2 regions of the Alicycliphilus denitrificans K601 genome follow, and region 1 is predicted to be linked to the other one. Evidence: predicted binding sites of a transcription regulator. Region 1 holds the regulator's gene; the other holds the start of a gene.
The links. Region 1 encodes FNR, which switches genes on or off when oxygen is low (the NO sensors DNR and NnrR bind a similar motif). Its sites were predicted from a motif close to TTGATNNNNATCAA; they were not measured.
Positions count from the first base shown of each region.

Region 2: ALIDE2_RS00505 (universal stress protein) is a predicted target of FNR. The motif match lies at 1,204-1,217, and genes of this name have one in related genera.

Region 1 covers NC_015422.1:1,168,343-1,177,999, reverse strand. The annotation lists gene hemN (oxygen-independent coproporphyrinogen III oxidase) at 1-1,190, opposite strand, end outside; gene fnr (fumarate/nitrate reduction transcriptional regulator Fnr) at 1,361-2,104, shown strand; gene ALIDE2_RS05620 (hypothetical protein) at 2,139-2,426, opposite strand; gene ALIDE2_RS05615 (FixH family protein) at 2,514-2,792, opposite strand; gene ccoG (cytochrome c oxidase accessory protein CcoG) at 2,852-4,294, opposite strand; gene ccoP (cytochrome-c oxidase, cbb3-type subunit III) at 4,379-5,293, opposite strand; gene ALIDE2_RS05600 (cbb3-type cytochrome oxidase subunit 3) at 5,323-5,460, opposite strand; gene ccoO (cytochrome-c oxidase, cbb3-type subunit II) at 5,481-6,113, opposite strand; gene ccoN (cytochrome-c oxidase, cbb3-type subunit I) at 6,133-7,572, opposite strand; gene ccoS (cbb3-type cytochrome oxidase assembly protein CcoS) at 7,639-7,776, opposite strand; gene ALIDE2_RS05580 (heavy metal translocating P-type ATPase) at 7,779-9,657, opposite strand, start outside.
Region 2 covers NC_015422.1:98,954-108,610, reverse strand. The annotation lists gene ALIDE2_RS00515 (LysR family transcriptional regulator) at 1-295, shown strand, start outside; gene ALIDE2_RS00510 (metallophosphoesterase) at 322-1,170, shown strand; gene ALIDE2_RS00505 (universal stress protein) at 1,272-1,694, shown strand; gene ALIDE2_RS00500 (TetR/AcrR family transcriptional regulator) at 1,642-2,298, opposite strand; gene ALIDE2_RS00495 (alpha/beta fold hydrolase) at 2,381-3,157, opposite strand; gene ALIDE2_RS00490 (flavin reductase family protein) at 3,264-3,803, shown strand; gene ALIDE2_RS00485 (mandelate racemase/muconate lactonizing enzyme family protein) at 3,821-4,984, opposite strand; gene ALIDE2_RS00480 (Bug family tripartite tricarboxylate transporter substrate binding protein) at 5,012-5,989, opposite strand; gene ALIDE2_RS00475 (LysR family transcriptional regulator) at 6,103-7,041, shown strand; gene minE (cell division topological specificity factor MinE) at 7,052-7,321, opposite strand; gene minD (septum site-determining protein MinD) at 7,328-8,143, opposite strand; gene minC (septum site-determining protein MinC) at 8,198-8,977, opposite strand; gene ALIDE2_RS00455 (hypothetical protein) at 9,145-9,360, opposite strand; gene ALIDE2_RS24155 (PepSY domain-containing protein) at 9,357-9,657, opposite strand, start outside.

The sequences.
Region 1 (9,657 bases):
ATGAGCCAGGACTGCTCGACCGGCTCGAACAGCACCTCCCCCTGGCACATCAGGGCCATGATGACCGCGCGGCGCACCAGGTCGTCCCTGGTCAAGGCCAGGCCTCGCACTATGGGCAGGTGCCCATGGTTGATCGCGTCGTAATACTCGTCCAGCGTCTTGACGTTCTGGCTGTACGTTGCGCCCACCCGCCCGATGGCGGAAACGCCAAGCGCGATCAGGTCGCAGTCAGGCTGGGTGCTGTACCCCTGGAAATTGCGGTGCAGCCGCCCCTGGCGCTTGGCCACAGCCAGGGCATCCTCGGGCAGCGCGAAGTGGTCCATGCCCACGTACACATAGCCCGCATTCATGAACACGTCGATGGAGCGCGCCAGCATCGACACCTTGGCCGAGGCCATGGGCAGCTCTGCGGAAATGATGCGCCGTTGCGACTTGAAGCGTTCGGGCAGATGGGCGTAGGCATACAGCGCGATGCGGTCGGGCCGCAGTTGCGCCACCTGCGCCAGGGTCCGGTCGAAAGACTCCGGCGTCTGGCGCGGCAGGCCATAGATCAGGTCCACGTTCACCGACTCGAAGCCCAGCTTGCGTGCGCTCTCGATCAGCGCGAATACCTTCTCGGCAGGCTGTATGCGATGCACCGCCTTCTGCACCTCGGGATCGAAATCCTGCACCCCGAAGCTGAGCCGGTTGAAACCCAGCTCGGCCAGCAAGGCAAGCCGCTTCTCGTCCACGGTGCGAGGATCCACTTCGATCGAATACTCGCCCCCTGGCACCAGCACGAAGCTGCGCTTGAGCATGCCTATGAGTTCGCGCAGGCCGTCGTCAGACAGGAAGGTGGGCGTGCCGCCGCCGAAATGCAGCTGACTCACGTGCTGCCCCACGCCGCAGTGCGCGGTGTGCAGGTCGATCTCGCGGCTCAAGTACCGCAAATAGACCTCGGCCCGCTCCGGATGCCGTGTAATGATCTTGTTACAGGCACAGTAGTAGCACAGGGATTCGCAAAACGGAATATGCACGTAGAGGGACAGGGGCATCGCCTTGGCCGCCGACCCCACGCGACGCTGCTGCAGGGCTAGGATGTACTCCTTTTCACCAAATGCCTCCACGAAACGGTCTGCTGTCGGGTAGGAGGTGTAGCGCGGCCCAGGCACGTCAAAACGACGCAAGAGCTCTGTTGTAACGACTGTCATGGTGGGATTCCTTGCATTTGCGGCGTACTGTGCCGTAGAGTCCCCAGGGCGTTCTTGATGTTGATCAAGCACCCATGCGGTCCGGATGGGGACAATTGACTTTGGATCAAAGTCTTCGAACGATCCGTGACATTCCATGCCTCGACGGCGTTCAGATGTAAGCTCGCGACATGAATAGGGTTTCCACACATTCCAACCTGCAATCCATCAAAGTTGCCTGTTCAAACTGCAACTTGCGCGAACTGTGCATGCCCGTCGGGCTGGATGAGCAGCAACTCAAGCGCATCGATGACGTCGTCGCCGTGCGCCGCAAGGTCAAGCGTGGCGGCACGTTGTTTCGCAACGGCGAACCATTCGCATCCCTGTTCGCCATTCGCACGGGCTTCTTCAAGACCTGCGTGGCCACGGAGGATGGACGCGACCAAGTGACGGGTTTTCAGATGGCCGGAGAAATCATCGGCCTAGATGGCATAGTGAACGATCGGCACACCTGCGATGCCGTGGCCCTGGAAGACGCCGAGGTCTGCGTCATGCCGTTCGACCGCATCGAAGAACTGTCCCGCGAAGTCACCGCACTGCAAAACCATGTGCACAAGATCATGAGCCGTGAGATCGTCCGCGAACACGGCGTCATGCTGCTCCTGGGAAGCATGCGGGCCGAGGAGCGCCTTGCCGCCTTCCTGTTGAATCTGGTGCAGCGCTTGCATGCGCGGGGGTTTTCCCAATCGGAACTGGTGTTGCGCATGACGCGCGAGGAAATCGGCAGCTACCTGGGCCTCAAGCTCGAAACCGTGAGCCGCACCTTCTCCAAGTTCGTCGAGGAGGGCATCGTGGAGGTCAGGCAACGCCACGTACGCATCGTGGACACCGATGCCCTGAAGCGCATCGTCAATAGCCAGCAATCCTGTCTCTAACCACCCTCACCCAGGCTGCAGCCCCAGGCCCATGTCAGGGCATGTATTTGGCACAGTCGAGCGGCCTCTCGCCCTCCGGTACCGGACAGCGATTGAGCTCGAAGGGGGAGAGCGACAACATCGTGGTAAGCATGCTCGACGCCATGATGATGGCCCAGAAAACGAAGAACGCTACGGTGTAGACGCCTTGCCTCGAAAGAGTGACGGGCTGGTCGAACCACTGCAACGCCTCGGGGTCCACGAAGGCAAACACGACCATCTCCATGACCCCCGCCATGAGAAAGGCGGGCCAGGCTATCCACATCAACCTCTGCTTCCACATCAAGCTTGTCTCCTTGTCATAGTGACAGCCTAGCACCATGCCCGGCGCAAGCAAAGTGCCATCGTCTCCCTGATTCCCCTTAGGACCTCAGCGCGGCTGGTCCTGCGCGGGCGTGGCGGCGTGGTTACGCCCTTTCATTGCGGGTGTCATGCCAGAGTCCGCATTCTTCAGCGTCTTGTTGATGTCCAGGCCACGTTGGTAGTAGTCCTCCGCCAGCACGGGGTCCGGCCGGGAAAGCGCAAGCCAAAGAGTGACGAAACCGGCAATGACCACGATCACCGGGCCTGCGATGATCAGCCACACATGGCCGTACCTCCACCAGGGCTGCGGCTCGGGGTCTGCATTCATTGGTCCATCTTTCGACATCGTTACGATCTCCGTGCCCCTTCCGGGGCCATGCAAAAACTCGGTACGGATCCGCGCCCTCAGCGCGGGACGAGGAATACGGATTTCTCCGCCACCTGCCCTTTGTTGCCCTGCGCCTGGATATCGAAATACACCGTGTGCGAGCCCGGTGGCGCCGACCCGTAGGGGATTTGCAGGCGCACAGCAACCCAGCGGGAGTCCGCAGGGCCGATATCGACCTCGGACTCGGAAGCCACCTCCAGCCCTGGCAGCCCACGCGCGCTGATGACATAGCGCTGGGCCCCTTCGGTGGCATTCATGATCTGCAGCCGGTAGATGTTCTCCAGCTTGCCCCCAGCCACGATGCGCGAGAGCGCCGCGCGGTCGCGCACCACGTCCACCTTGAGAGGCGTGCGCACCACCAAGCTAGCGAGCATCCCGATGCAAAGCACAATCAGCACGCTGGTATAGAACAGCACGCGCGGACGCAGCACGCGTTTGAGCATCTGCGACTGGGTCCAGTGGTTCTTGACGCCGTTCTGCGTGGAGAAGCGGATCAGCCCCCGCGGGTATTTCATCTTGTCCATCACGGTATCGCATGCATCCACGCACAGGCCGCAGCCGATGCATTCGTACTGCAGGCCATTGCGGATGTCGATGCCCGTAGGGCAGACCTGCACGCACAACGTGCAGTCGATGCAGTCCCCCAGGCCCTTGGCCTTGTAGTCGACGCTCTTGGTGCGCGGTCCGCGGGGCTCGCCTCGCTCGGGGTCGTAGGTGACGATCAGCGTGTCCTTGTCGAACATCGCGCTTTGGAAGCGCGCGTAGGGGCACATGTACTTGCAGACCTGCTCGCGCAGATAGCCTGCATTGCCATAGGTCGCGAAACCATAGAAGAACACCCAGAAGATCTGCCAGGAGCCGTGCAGCACCAGCAGCTCGCCGCCGAGTTCCCGGATCGGCACGAAATAACCCACGAACGTGAAACCGGTCCAGAAGGCCACAGCGACCCAGATCACCTGCTTGAGCGATTTCTTCCAGATCTTCTCGAAGGTCCACGTCCCGTTGTCCAGGCGCATGCGGGCACTGCGATCGCCTTCGATCTTGTGCTCGATCCACATGAATATCTCGGTATAAACCGTCTGCGGACAGGCGAATCCGCACCACAGCCGCCCCGCCACTGCCGTGAACAGGAACAACGACAGCGCCGAGATGATGAGCAGGCCGGTCAAATAGATGAAGTCCTGCGGGTACAGCACTAGGCCGAAGATGTAGAAGCGCCGCGCCCCGAGGTCGAACAGCACCATCTGGCGCTGCCCCCACTCCAGCCAGGGCAGGCCATAGAAGACCAGCTGCGTCAGGAACACCATCGCCCAGCGCCAGCGCGCGAACACACCGCTGATGGAGCGGGGATAGATCTTCTTCTGGGCTTCGTAAAGCGACACCGTCTCAGGCTGCTGGCTCTCCGCTGCAACAGGAGTAATGGGTATCACCTTGCGTGGCCTGTCTTCGGCTGGCTTCATGATGGGATCTCGTGGGGGAAGTACAACTTCCAGAAAACAAAACGGCCGGCACCCTCGGTGAGGGAGCCGGCCGCAGAGCTGGCGTCAGCGAGAAGCGCCGGCCTTGTGGGACAAGCCCCAGACATAAGCCGTCAGCACGTTGATCTGCGCGTCGGTCAGCTTACCTGCCTGTGCCGGCATTTCATTGGTCTTGCCGTTGTTAATCATAGCCGTGATGGCGGCCTCGCCCCAGCCGTGCAGCCAGATGTCATCCGTCAGGTTGGGGGCTCCCAGCGCCGCGTTGCCCTTACCGTCCATGCCGTGGCAGGCAGCGCAGGCCGCAAACTTGGATTTGCCGAGCGAAGCCCTGAGCGAGTCGTGCGGGCTGCCCGACAGACTCAGTACGTAATGCGTCACGTTGCGCACGTCCTCGGGCGATCCGACCGCGGCGGCCATGGGCGGCATCACGCCCACGCGCCCGTCGTGAATGGTCTTGCGGATGTCATCGGGCGCGCCGCCATGGAGCCAGTCGCCATCGGCCAGGCTGGGAAAGCCCTTGCTGCCGCGCGCGTCCGAGCCATGGCATTGCGCGCAGTTGTTCATGAACAGGCGCTCGCCGATGGCCATGGCTGCGGGGTCCTTCGCCATGTCCTCGGTAGTCATGCTGGCAAAACGCGCGTAAAGAGGCTGCAGTTCGGTATTCGCCTTCTCCACCTCTTGCTGGTACTCGCCCAGTTGGGTCCAGCCAAGCTGGCCCTTGAACGTGCCCAGGCCAGGATACGCCACCAAATAACCAAAGCCGAACACGATGGTCAGCACGAACAGCCACATCCACCAGCGTGGCATGGGGTTGTTCATTTCGGTCAGGTCCTCGTCCCAGACGTGGCCCGTGGTGTTGTCCGCCGTCGCCTCGACCTTCTTGCGGGAAGTGATCCAAAGCAGCAGGCCGCAGCCAATGATGCCGATGATGGTGATTCCGGCCACATAGATGGACCAGAAATTGCTGGTGAAATCGCTCATGGGTTATCTCTTTGCTTTTAAGGAGTTCTTCAGTCCTCGGTGAAGGGCAGCTGCGCCGCCTCCTCGAACCGGGTCTTGTTGCGGCGCATGAACGCCCAGAACCAGATGCCCACGAAACACGCCAGCGATGCCAGCGTGACCACAATACGCATGGTGGTGATGTCCATGGCCACTACTCCTCTTGTTGTTACCTGAGCGTGCGGCCCAGTACCTGCAGGTAGGCGACCAGGGCATCCATTTCCGTCTTGCCCTTGACTTGCTCGGCCGCACCGGCGATTTCCTCGTCCGTGTAGGGAACGCCCACGGTGCGCAGCGCCTTCATGTGCGGAGCGGAAACGGCGGGATCGAGCTGGGTCTTTTCCAGCCACGGATAGGCCGGCATGTTCGACTCGGGTACCACGTCGCGCGGATTGTTCAGGTGGATGCGGTGCCATTCGTCGCTGTACTTCCCGCCCACGCGGTGCAGGTCCGGGCCCGTGCGCTTGGAACCCCACTGGAACGGGTGGTCGTAGACGAATTCACCGGCCACCGAATAATGGCCGTAGCGCAGCGTTTCCGCGCGGAAGGGGCGGATCATCTGCGAGTGGCAGTTGTAGCAGCCCTCGCGTACATAGATGTCGCGCCCAGCCAGCTGCAGCGGGGTGTAGGGCTTGAGGCCCTGCACGGCTTCCGTGGTGGACTTCTGGAAGAACAGCGGCACGATTTCCACCAGGCCGCCAATGGCAACCACCAGGAGGATCAGGACGATCATCAGGAAGTTGCTGGTCTCGACCTTCTCGTGGGTGAAGCCGGACGAAGTGTTGTTCTGTGTATTGGACATATATCTGGCTCCTGAACCTTCAAGCGTGCGCGGCCTTCACAGCCGGAATGGCCACCTTGACGGCACGACCAGAAATCGCAGTCATCCATACGTTCCAGGCCATCAGGACCATGCCGGACAGATACAGCAGGCCCCCGAAGAACCGGATGGCATAGAACGGATAGGTGGCCTTGACGCTTTCGACGAAGGTGTAGGTCAGCGTGCCGTCGGTGTTGACGGCGCGCCACATCAGGCCCTGCATCACGCCGGCGATCCACATGGCGGCGATGTAGAGCACGATGCCGATCGTCGCCATCCAGAAGTGCAGTTCGATGGCCTTGATGGAGTGCATCTTGTCCTTGCCGAACAGGCGCGGCACCAAGTAGTACAGCGAACCCATGGTGATCAGGCCGACCCAGCCCAGGGCACCGGAGTGCACGTGGCCCACGGTCCAGTCGGTGTAGTGCGACAGGGCGTTGACGGTCTTGATCGACATCATCGGGCCCTCGAAGGTGGACATGCCATAGAACGACAGCGACACGATCAGGAAGCGCAGGATGGGGTCGTCACGCAGCTTGTGCCAGGCGCCCGACAGGGTCATCATGCCGTTGATCATGCCGCCCCAGCTGGGCGCCAGCAGGATCAGCGAGAACACCATGCCCACGGACTGCGTCCAGTCGGGCAGCGCGGTGTAGTGCAGGTGATGGGGACCGGCCCACATGTAGGTGAAGATCAGCGCCCAGAAGTGCACGATGGACAGGCGGTAGCTGTACACCGGGCGGCCGGCCTGCTTGGGGATGAAGTAGTACATCATGCCCAGAAAGCCCGTGGTCAGGTAGAAGCCCACGGCGTTGTGGCCGTACCACCACTGGACCATGGCGTCCTGCACGCCGGCGTAGGCGGAATAGCTCTTCATCCAGCCCGCGGGAATAGCGGCACTGTTGACGATGTGCAGCAGGGCCACGGCAATGATGAAGGCGCCGAAGAACCAGTTGGCCACGTAGATGTGCTTGACCTTGCGCGTACCCACCGTGCCGAAGAACACGATGGCGTAGCTGACCCAGGTGACGGCGATCAGGATGTCGATCGGCCATTCCAACTCGGCGTATTCCTTGCCCGACGTGTAGCCCAACGGCAGGCTGATGGCGGCGGCCACGATGACGGCCTGCCAGGCCCAGAAGGTGAAGCTGGCCAGCTTAGGCATGAACAGCCGCGCCTGGCTGGTGCGCTGCACTACGTAGTAGCTGGTGGCGAACAGGCCGCAACCGCCGAAGGCGAAGATCACCGCATTGGTGTGCAGCGGGCGCAGGCGCCCGTAACTCAGCCATGGAATGCCGAAATTCAGTTCGGGCCAAGTCAGCTGTGCTGCGATGAACACGCCGACCAGCATGCCCACCACCCCCCAGACCACGGCCATGATCGTGAATTGGCGCACGACGGTATCGTCGTAGTGCGCAACTTTTGTTTGTGATGACTCCATCGGTTACACCTCGTTGATATGCAGAAAAAGTTTCAACCGGACTCGCATTGTGGTTATTGACCAGCGTCAATCATTCCTCAGAATGCGCTCCCCCTCTTGATCGATGTTTTCGAACTGTCCCCGATAGACAGCCCACCACAGGCCGGCCAGCACGAACAGCACGAGCACGACAGACAGCGGAATCAGCAGATACAGAATGTCCATGGTCAGGCCACCTCTACAGGCATGGGCGTGGAATGCGCCGGTTGCGAAATGGCAACGGCATCGCCGCCAGGAATGCGCGCCAGGCGCGCCGCATTCATCACCACCAGCAGCGAACTGAGCGCCATACCCAGGCCTGCCAGCCAGGCCGGCATGTATCCCGCGATGGCCAACGGAACGCCAACGGCGTTGTATCCGGCAGCCCACCACAAGTTCTGGCGCACGATGCGCAAAGTACGCCGTGCCAGCAGCAGGGTCAGGGCCACCGGGGCGAGATTGTCACCTAAAACAACAATGTCAGAACGGGATTGCGCCAACGGCACAGCCTTGCCGAATGCGAACGAGGCATGCGCGCCCGCCAGCACCGGACCGTCGTTCAACCCGTCACCCACCATGGCCACGCAGTGGCCGCCGGCCTGAAGGGCCTGCAGGCGCTGCAGCTTGTCCTGGGGCGTGCAGTCGCCATGCGCCACGTCGATGCCCGCACGGGCGGCCACGCCCTGCACCGCCGCGCTGCGGTCGCCCGAGAGCAGCTGCACATCGATGCCCGCGGAGCGAAGCTGCCGCACCACGGAGGCGGCCTCGGGGCGCAGCGCCTCGCTCAAGGCAAAGCGCGCCAGTTCGGCGACCTGCCCCGCACGCTCGGCCGACAGCACCACCTGCTGCCCTTCCATCGGCGCCACGCGCGCATGGGCGGCCGATCCCAGGCGCAGAATTACCTCCTGCTGCCCCATCTGCCAGGCCCGGGCCTGCAGCCCTGCCCCCGGCAGTTCCTGGACTTCATCCAGGGTCCAGGGCAGGCTCGGCTTCTCCGTTTCCGCCGCCGCGGCGACCAAGGCGCGCGACACGGGGTGGAATGAATGCCGGGCCAGCATGGCCGCCAGGCCCAGGGCCTGCTCCGGAGTCAACCCGGCGCCCGGTGCCACCCGCGTCCCGGACACCGCCATGCGGTCATGCGTGAGCGTACCCGTCTTGTCGAACACCACCGTATCCACGGTGGCCAGCGCCTCCAGCGCCTGCAGGTTGCGCACCAGCACGCCGCCGCGCGCCAGCGTACCCGCGGTGGTGAGCATGGCCACCGGCGTGGCCAGCGACAGCGCACAGGGGCAGGTGACCACCAGGACTGCGACGGCCACCATCAGCGCATGGCTGGGGTCGGTGGGCCACCACCAGACGGCCGCAAGCAGCGCCGCCAGCAGCACCCCCACAAGGAAGGGGCGCGCCACCCGGTCGGCCAACTGGGCCAGGCGGGGCTTCTGCAGCGAAGCGGCTTCCATCAGCGCCACGATCTGTCCGAAGCGCGTCTGCGCACCCAGGGCGTCGACCGCCACTTCCACTGCGGAGCGCAGGTTATGGCTGCCCGCCGTGACCGTGCTGCCCGGCGACTTGCCCACAGGCGTGGATTCGCCTGTCAGCAAGGCCTCGTCGGCCTGCGTGCTGCCGGCAAGGATGCGCCCATCGGCCGGGAAGGCCTCGCCGGGCAGCACCCGCACCACGTCGCCCACCTGCAGCCGCCGCGTGGCCACGCGCACGAAACCGCCCTCCGCGGTGCGGCGCTCGACGCTGTCGGGCAGCCGGTTCATCACGGCCTCGAGCGCGCCGGCCGTGCGGTTGCGCAGGCGCAGCTCCAGCCAGCGGCCGGTGAGCAGGAAGAACACGAACATGGTGAGCGAGTCGTAATACACTTCGCGCCCGAACGGCCCCGTGGGATCGAAGGTGCCGATCATGCTCACCACGAAGGTGATCAGCATGCCCAGCGCCACGGGCAGATCCATGCTCACGCGGCGCTGGCGTATGTCGCGCAGCGCGCTGGAGAAAAACGGCCCGCAGGCGAACAGCACCACGGGCAGGCTGATGACCCACGAGGCCCAGCGCAGCAGCTGC
Region 2 (9,657 bases), 1.1 Mb from region 1:
GCTCGCCGCCCTGGGGCGCGAGCGGCGCATCGTGCTCACGGTGAACCAGTTCTTCACCGCCGGCCGCGTGGTGGCCACCACCGACCTGCTCACCGTGCTGCCGCTGCACTTCGTGGGCCTGGCCGACGTGGGCGGCGACCTGGTCTGGCGCCCGCTGCCCATGCCGCTGCCCACCGTGCACGTGGATGCGCTGTGGCACCGCCGGCGCCTATACGACCCGGCCCACCGCTGGCTGCGCGAGACCATCGCGCGCGCGGCCCGCAACACGCCGACACCCATCACGCTCCGCGACTGAATGCGATCCACACGCCACGCCAAGCCATGAAGCTGCAGCTGTTGTCCGACCTGCACCTCGAAGTCCACCCCCATTTCAGCCCCAGCCCCGCGCCCGGCGCCGACGTGCTGGTGCTGGCGGGCGACATAGGCTCGTACCAGCCCGGCTCGCAGCTCGCCGACGGCGACTTCGGCCTGGCGCGCTTCTCGCCGCTGCCGCAATACGCCGGCTGGCCCACGCCGGTGGTCTTCGTGCCGGGGAACCACGAGTATGACGGGCAGGACTTCGACACCGCGCACACGCGCCTGCGCCGCACCTGCGACCGCCTCGGGCTGATCTGGCTGGAGCGCGAGAGCGTGGTTCTGCAGGGCGTGCGCCTGGTAGGCACCACGCTGTGGAGCGACTTCGACGCGCTGGCCGGGCATGGCGCCGACGACGCCTCCCAGGGCCAGCGGCTCAAGCTGCGCGAGAAGGCCTTCCGCGCCGCCGACTTCTATCTGCGCAAGACCGGCGGCACGCGCCACGGCGAGCCGTTCCTGGCGGCGCAGCTGCGCGAGCAGGCGCTGGTGTGCCAGGCCTGGCTGCGCGAGGCCCTGGCCCGGCCATTCGACGGCGCGACAGTAGCAGTCACTCACTTCGCTCCCAGCCTGTGCAGCGCCGACCCGCGCTACGGCATGACGCCCGGCACCGCGGGCTTCTGCAATGCCCTGGACGACTGCCTGCCCCACGCCCGGCTGTGGCTGCACGGCCATCTGCACGCCCCAAGCGACTACTTGGCCAGCGGCACGCATGCCGACGGCAACTCCTGGAGCTGCCGCGTAGTGGCCAACCCGCTGGGCTATGCGCGCAAGGGCGAGCAGGCCGCATTCCAGTCCCACTGCGTGCTCACCGTATGATGCGCGGGGTCGCGAGACCCATTGGCGCGCGGCATGACAAAGGTCAAGACAACAGGTGCAGGCGCAGATTAGTCTGACAACCCGTTTACGGAGTACTACGAATGAACATCCTGCTTGCTGTCGACGGCAGCACTTACACCAAAAAGATGCTGGCCTACCTGGCCGCGCACGACGAGATGCTTGGCAGCTCGCATACGTACACGGCCATTACGGTGCAGCCACCGCTGCCCCCGCGCGCGCGCGCCGCACTGGGCAAGGAAACGGTGGACAGCTACTACGCCGACGAGGGCGAGAAGGTGCTCTCACCCGTGGTCAAGTTCATGGGCCGCCATGGCGTGCAGCCCAAGACCATGATCAAGGTCGGCCCGGCCGGCGAGACCATCGCCAAGGTGGCCGAATCGGGCAAGTACGACCTCGTCGTCATGGGCACGCACGGCCACGGCTCGCTGGGCAAGCTGGTCATGGGCTCGGTCAGCACCCAGGTGCTGGCCAACTGCACCGTTCCGGTGCTGCTGGTGCGCTGACCAAGCCACCGAGGCAGGTGGCGACGGCCCAGTCGAGGATCTGGGCGTCACCATGGCCACGCTCGCGCAGCATGGCCAGCATGGGGTCGGTCGAGCGCGCAAGCAGTGCGCACAGGATCACCTCGGGCGGCAGCTCGCGCCGCAGCTGCGCGGCGGCCTGGGCCTCGGCGATCCAGCCCAGGATGCGCGCATGCACCTCCTCCATGGACGCCCGGTAGGCATCGCAGGTACGCAGCGCCTGGGCCAGCGCGGAGTTGCGGCTGGGCAGCAGCGGCGTCTCGTCACCCAGCTGCAGCTCGAGCAGCCAGCGCAGCAGGGCCTGCAGGCGCTGCAGCGCCTGCAGGCCCTCGGGCAATTCGTCCAGGAAACGCTGCAGGCGCCCTACCACATGCACCATGGCGGCCGCGCATAGGTCGTCCTTGCCCGCGAAATGCTTGTACAGGCTGGCCTTGGCGATGCCCACTGCGCAGGCCACCTCGTCCACGGTCATGGTCTCGAAGCCCTTTTCGCCGAGCAGCCGGCAAGCGGCCTCGACGATGGCATCCTCGCGCGCGCGGTGCATCTGCTCCTTGAAGGAGGGCCTGGGCTGCGACAGCGTGTTCATGAAAGCCATGTTAGCCAGACTGGGATAACCCCAAAACCCCTGCGCCGCGGCAGACCATCCCGCGCCCCGGGATGGCTTCAATTCAATGGAGCCGGGCTGGCATGGCCAGGAATTCCAGCAGCGCGCCCTCGAAGCCATCGGGGTCTTCGAGCTGCGGCCAATGGCCCACGCCGGGCAGCAGCACGGCGCGCGCATCGGGCAGCACATGGGCCAGGGCCAGCAGCGCCTCGGGCGGGGTGCAGCGGTCCTGCTCGCCACCGATGAGCAGCGTGGGCACATGCAGCCGCGCCAGGTCCGGCGCGCGGCGCGCAAAGACGGTGAGCGCCTGCAGCGCGCGGCGGTAGGTGGCCGCATACACGCGGCCCATGGCGTGGCGCGCCAGCTGCAGCCCCTCGGGCAGGGCATCGGCGCCGGCGTCGCGCGCCACCAGGTCGGCCAGCCGGGCCATGTCCATGCCCTGCTCCAACGCCGCAAGGCGCGGCGCCACCCAGGCGGCGGTGGCCGCTGCATCGAGCGCCGGGCCGCCCGCGCACAGCACCAGCCGCCGCACCCGCATAGGGGCGCGCAGCGCGATCTCCAGCGCCAGCATGGCCCCGAAGCCGTGGCCGACCAGCGTGGCCTCGCCGCACCGCAGCGCGTCCAGCAGCAGCAGGCAGCGCTGGGCCAGTCCCTTGAAGCCGTAGGGCTCTACCGGCGCGCTGCGGCCATAACCCGGCATATCCCAGGCGACGGCGCGGTAGCCGGCGCTGGCCAGGGTTTCGAGCTGGGGCGCGAAGCTCAGGTGATCGCCGTCGGCGTCGTGCAGCAGCAGCACGGTGGGGCCGGAGCCCAGGAGGGAAAAGCCTGGCAGCAAAGACATGGTGCGAAGAAAGGAGAGCGCCGGCGGCGCTGCAAGCCGCAGCCTGCCGGTCGATAATAAGCTCCTCCACCGCCCGCCCCCGCGCACCACATGCGCCGCGCCCCTAGTGAACAGCACCCATCACCCCAGCCCTCCCGCCTTTTCGCCACGCGAATTCCGCGATGCACTGGGCATGTTCGCCACGGGCGTAACCATCGTCACGACGCGCGGCGCGGGCGGCGAACTGGTCGGCATGACGGTGAATTCGTTCAACTCGGTCTCGCTTGATCCACCGCTGGTGCTGTGGAGCCTGGCGCACAAGGCCTCTTCGCTGCAGGCCTTCGCCAGCGCGACGCACTACGCGATCAATGTGCTGACGGTGGAGCAGCGCGCCCTGGCCGAGCGCTTCGCCACGCGCGGCATCGACCGCTGGGCGGGCGTGGCGCACCACCCCGGCCTGCACGACATGCCGGTGATCGAAGGCGTGGCGGCGGTGTTCGAATGCACCAACCGCAGCCAGTACGCAGAGGGCGACCACACGATCTTCGTGGGACGCGTGGAGCGCTGCACGCACCTGCGCGGTGCGTCGCCGCTGCTCTACCACGGGGGGATGTTCTATACCGAGCATGCGCTGGGGCAGCTGGCAGACACCGTCATAGGCCCCTAGCCTCGCCCCCGGTACGGTTACTGATCGACGACGAAGCCGTCGAAATGCGGCCGCATCGAGATCGGCTTGACCAGCGGCGGGCGGATCTTCTGGGCATCCGGCAATAGATTCATGCCCAGGCCCGGGCCTGTCGGGATATCGACGAAGCCCGCATCGGGCAAGGGCACCTGATCGACGATGTCGCTGCCCAAGTGTTCGGGGCGCGATTCGAAGATGCCGGCCTCGAAGCCCGTTGCGTATTCCTGGATGGCGAAGTTCGGGATCGCGGCATCGAGCTGCAGGCAGGCGGCCAGGCCGATCGGCGACAGCGGGTTGTGCGGCACGACCTGCACATGGTGGGCCTCGGCGAGGGCCGCGACTTTCTTGGCTCCGGTGATGCCGCCGCACAGGCACAGGTCCACCCGCGCATATTCGACGCCGCCGCGCGCCATCAGCGTCTGGAACTCGTAGAGATTGGCGAAACGCTCGCCCGTGGCGATCGGAATGCCGATCTTCTCGGCGACGCGTGCCATGCCGTCCGGACCTTCGGGGCGGATCGGATCCTCGATGAACATGGGATGGGTGTCTTCGATGCCGCGGGCGAAGACAATAGCCTCGGCCGGGGTGAGCCGGCGGTGGATCTCGATCAGCAGATCGACGCGATCGCCCACAACCTCGCGCATGCGCCGGGTGTTGTCGATCGCGTCGCGCATCTTCTTGATGTGCGTCTTGAAATAGACCTGATCGTTCCCTTCGTCGAGGAAGGGGTTGAGGTGGCCGAAGGCGTTGAAGCCCGCCTCCATCTTGGCCTGGCATTCCACGAGCATCTTCTCGATGCTGTTCTCGTAGATATGGCCGTAGATACGCGCCTTGGTGCGCGCGGCGCCGCCGAGCAGTTCGTAGATGGGCACGTTGAGCGCCTTGCCCTTGATGTCCCAGAGGGCGATGTCGATGGCCGAGATGGCGGCGTTTTCCGCCAGGCCCGTGAAATAGCTGAAACGATGCATCACGTTCCAGTGGTGCTCGATGGCGAAGGCGTCCTTGCCTTCCAGATACTCCGCGAAGCGGCGGATGCAAACGCCCGCCGCCTCGATATGGCCCCAGGTGCCCGCCTCGCCATAGCCCACGGTACCGTCGTCCGTGGTGATGCGAACGAACATGAATTGCCCCACGTGCAGGGGTTCCACCTTGCGAATCTTCATGGATCTGCTTCTTGCGTTGGTAAAAAATCAGTCCAGCCGGATCTGCGCCTTGCGCACCAATTCGCCCCAGCGGCGCGCTTCGGTATTCACGTGCCGCGCGGCCTCGGCCGGCGTCATCGACACGGGCTCGGCGCCGGCGGCCAGGAGCTTGTCGCGCACGTCGGCTCTTTGAAGCACCTTCTGCACCTCCGCGTGCAGGTAGGCGACGACCTCGGCCGGCGTGCCCTTGGGTGCGGCCAGCCCGAACCAGTTGGCAATGCGGAAATCGGGAAACCCGGCCTCCGCTGCCGTCGGCACGTCGGGCAGCGAGGACAGGCGCCGCGGGTGCGCCACCGCCAGCGGGCGCATGCGGCCCGATCCCATCTGCGCGGTCACCGTGGGCGCCGCGGTGATGAGCACGTCCACCTGCCCGCCCAGAAGATCGGCCACGGCGGGGCCCGAGCCCTTGTAGGGCACGTGGGTCATGTCCACCCCAGCGACGGTCTTGAGCAGTTCACCGGCGATGTGCGGGCCGCTGCCGGCGCCGCCCGAGGCGAAGTTGAGCTTGCCCGGCTGCGCCTTCGCCAGATCCACCAGTTCGCGCAGATTCTTGGCCGGCACGCCGGAATTGACGACGAGCACATAGGGAGCCTCGGCGAACACCGTCACGGGCAGCAGATCCTTGATCGGATCGAAAGACAGCTTGGGGAACAGCCACGGGATGATGGTCTGCGTCATCTCGTTGGCCAGCAAGGTGTAGCCGTCCGGCGCGGCCTTGGCCACGGCGCCCGTGGCGATGGTGGTGCTGCCACCGCCCTTGTTCTCGGCAACGAAGGTCTTGCCCGTGCTGGCGGCCAGCGACTGTGCGATCAGCCGCGCGACGATGTCCGTGGTCCCCCCGGCGGAATAGGGAATCACCACGCTGACCGGTTTGGCGGGATAGGCCTGCGCATACCCTGCCAACGGCAGGAGGCTCAGCCCGAGGATGGTGGATCTGCGCGACAGCCGCAGGATTACATGGCTCACATTCGTCTCCTTCTGTTGCTCGCCACGGCGACGCGGCGTAGGCGGCAATGTACGAAGCGAATGGCATTTAATAATTTGTGGAAAATAAAACATTTTTTCAGTTGTATTGAACAATGCAGGAACTCGGCAACGCTTCGTCGGAGATGGCGTTCTTCCATCTGTTGGTGCGCTGCGGCAGCCTGTCCGCCACCGCACGCGAATTGGGGCTGACCACGCCGGCGGTGAGCCGCAGGCTTGCCCTGCTGGAGCAGCGGCTGGGCGTTCAATTGCTCAACCGCACCACCCGCCGCAACTCGCTCACGCCCGAAGGCGAGGAGTACCTGGTGCAAGCGCGGCGCATCCTGGCGGACATCGAAGACGTTGAGCACAACCTGCGCCGCTCGATGGCCGAACCGCTCGGCCTGCTGCGCGTGAACGCGACGCTGGGTTTCGGGCGCAGCCACATCGCACCGGTGATCTCGCGCTTTTGCAAGACCTATCCGCAGGTGCAGATCCAGTTCCACCTGTCGGTCACGCCTCCGCCGCTGACGGACGATGCCTTCGACGTCTGCATCCGCTTTGGCGAACCGCCGGACGCGCGCGTGATAGCCCGCAAGGTGGCGGCCAACCGGCGCCTGCTGTGCGCGGCCCCCGCATACCTGGAGCGCCATGGCACGCCGCGCGTGCCGGCCGACCTCGCGCGCCACCAATGCATCAGCATCCACCACGGCCAGGACGCCTACGGCATCTGGCGCCTGAGCGCCGGGCGGCGCACGGAGTCCGTCAAGGTGGCGGAAACGATGGTGACCAATGACGGCGACATCGCCGTGGCGTGGGCGCTGGACGGCCACGGCATCCTGATGCGCGCGGAATGGGACATCGACAAATACCTGCGCAGCGGGCGGCTGCGCCAGGTGCTGGAGCAGTATTCGACGCCTCCCGCCGACATCTACGCCGTCTACCCCTCACGGCACCAGAAGGCGCGGCGCGTTACCGCCTTCGTCGATTTCCTGTGCGCCGAACTCGGCCAGGCCACGCCCAAGGCCCGGGCCTCGCCTCGCCACCGGCGCTAGATCGTCGCGGCTACTTGCCGCCCGCCGCCTCGGGCAGCTCGATCTTCACTTCGAGCACTTCCAGGTCGTCCTGGCGCTCGAAGTGCACCTTGAGGTCGTCGGCGTTGATCTTCACGTACTTGGAGATCACCGCCACCAGTTCGCGCTGCAGCGCGGGCAGGTAGTCGGGCTTGCCGGCGTTGCGGCCGCTGCGCTCGTGCGCCAGGATGATCTGCAGGCGCTCCTTGGCGACCGCGGCGGTCTTCTTCTTCTCGCCAAGCAGAAAGGACAGCAGGGACATGGCCGCTTACCTCCCGCCGAAGATGCGCTTGAAGAAGCCGGGCTTGGCCGCGTCGGTGAAGCGCAGGGGCTTGTCCTCGCCGAGGAAGCGCGCGACCACGTCCTTGTAGGCCTCGGATACGTCGGTGCCGGCCAGGTGGATGGCCGGCAGGCCCTGGTTGGAGGCCTGCAGCACGCTCTCGGACTCGGGGACCACGCCGATGAGCTTGATGCGCAGGATGTCCTGGATGTCCTCCAGGCCCAGCATCTGGCCGTCCTGCACGCGGTTGGGGTTGTAGCGCGTGATCAGGAGGTGCTCCTTGATGGGGTCCTTGCCCTCGATGGCGCGCTTGGTCTTGCTGCCGAGCATGCCCAGGATGCGGTCGGAGTCGCGCACCGAGGACACCTCGGGGTTGGTCACCAGCAGCGCCTCGTCGGCGAAGTGCATGGCCATGAGGGCGCCGCTCTCAATGCCGGCGGGCGAGTCGCAGACGATGTAGTCGAAGCCCATGTCCGCCAGGTCCTTGAGCACCTTTTCCACGCCCTCCTGCGTGAGAGCGTCCTTGTCGCGCGTCTGGCTGGCGGCGAGCACGAACAGGTTCTCGCACTGCTTGTCCTTGATCAGCGCCTGGTTGAGGTTGGCCTCGCCCTGGATCACGTTGATCAGGTCGTACACCACGCGGCGCTCGCAGCCCATGATGAGGTCCAGGTTGCGCAGCCCGACGTCGAAGTCGATGACGGCGGTCTTGTGGCCGGCGAGCGCCAGGCCCGATGCAAAAGCGGCACTGGTGGTGGTCTTGCCCACGCCCCCCTTGCCGGAGGTCACGACGACGATTTTGGCCATGTTCTGAGAAGTCCTTGCGTTACTGCCTGTGGAGTGAGGGAGAGAAGACAGGGCTTACAGCGGCTCGATGAGCAGCTTTTCGCCGTCCAGCCGCACCTGGGCCGGCTTGCCGCGCACGTTGTCGGGCAGCTCGGTCTCGGTGGTGCGGTAGATGCCTGCCACGGAGACCAGCTGCGGCTCCAGGCAGGTGGTGAAGATGCGGGCGCTGGTGTCGCCGCGCGCGCCGGCGATGGCGCGTCCGCGCAGCGGCGCATAGACGTGGATGTTGCCATCGGCGATCACCTCGGCGCCGAAGCTGACCACGGCCATCACGACCAGGTCGGAGCCGCGCGCGTAGACCTGCTGCCCCGAGCGCAGCGGCTTGTCCACCACCAGCGCGCCGGGCGCGGGCGCCTGCACGGGCACTTCCACCTGCACGGGCACTTCCACCTGCACTTCGCGCACGACCTCGCGGACCACCTCGCGCACGGCACCGCTCTCGCGCGGCTGCGCGCGCGCCGCAGGCACGTCGGGCGCGGCGATCAGGCCGGCGGCATGGGCGGCGGCCATCTGCGCGGGGCTACCGCCGCGCACGGCCACGGGCTGGGTGCGGTGGCTGCGCAGCGCCTGCACCAGCGCGGCGAAGTCGATGGGCTGCTCCTCGCCCTGCACGGCCGACAGGTCGATCAGCACCGGGTCGTTGTCGAAGAACTCGGGGTCGTCGGCCCTGCGGGCGGCCAGTTCCGCGGCAACGGCGGAAACGTCGGCGGTCTTGAGCACCAGGGCCACCACGGACAGCTGGGCGCTCTTGAGGTCTAGATGGGTGCGGGCCTGGCCCGCCGTGTCAACGGCCATGAAGCGATGGGGGTGGAAAAAAGGCGCCGCGCGGCGGCTCCTCGAAGCCGCAAAGTGTACCCGGCAGCCGCGCCGGCGGCTGCATCAGGAAGTGTCTCGGAACGTGTCCGCGGCCTTTTCTCGGGGCACGCATGGCAGCCAAAGCCGCCCGTCGGGCGCGATCGCCGTCAGCGCGCGCGCCAGGCCCACGCCACGGCCGCTGGTGGCGTCGCGAGCGCGAGCGCGAGCCAGGACAGCGGATCCCACACGCCGTCGCCGACCAGCGCCGAGACGAGCCCGACCGCGGTCACCAGGCCGAGCAGGATGCGAACGCGGAAGATCTCCGCGGCGGACTGCGCCTCATCGGTGCGGGCGTCACGCCGCTGGCCTGAGGGCATCATCATGTCTTGGCCTCCATCGCCGCCAGGGGCGCCAGTTCCTCATCCGGCTCTGCTTCGGTGCCCGGCACGGGTGCCGCCTTGGGCTTGCGCAGCCACAGGTACAGGCCGCTGCCGAGCACGACGATGGCCGCGAGGTCGAGCAGCGTCCACAGAATCTTCAGCGGCAGCCCACCGTAGTCGCCGAAGTGCAGCGGCTGCGACAGGAACAGCGTCTTGACGTACCACGGCATGTCGTGCGAGGCGGTCAGCACGCCGGTCTGCGCGTCCACCAGCGCGGGCTTGAGCAGGCGCGAGGTGACC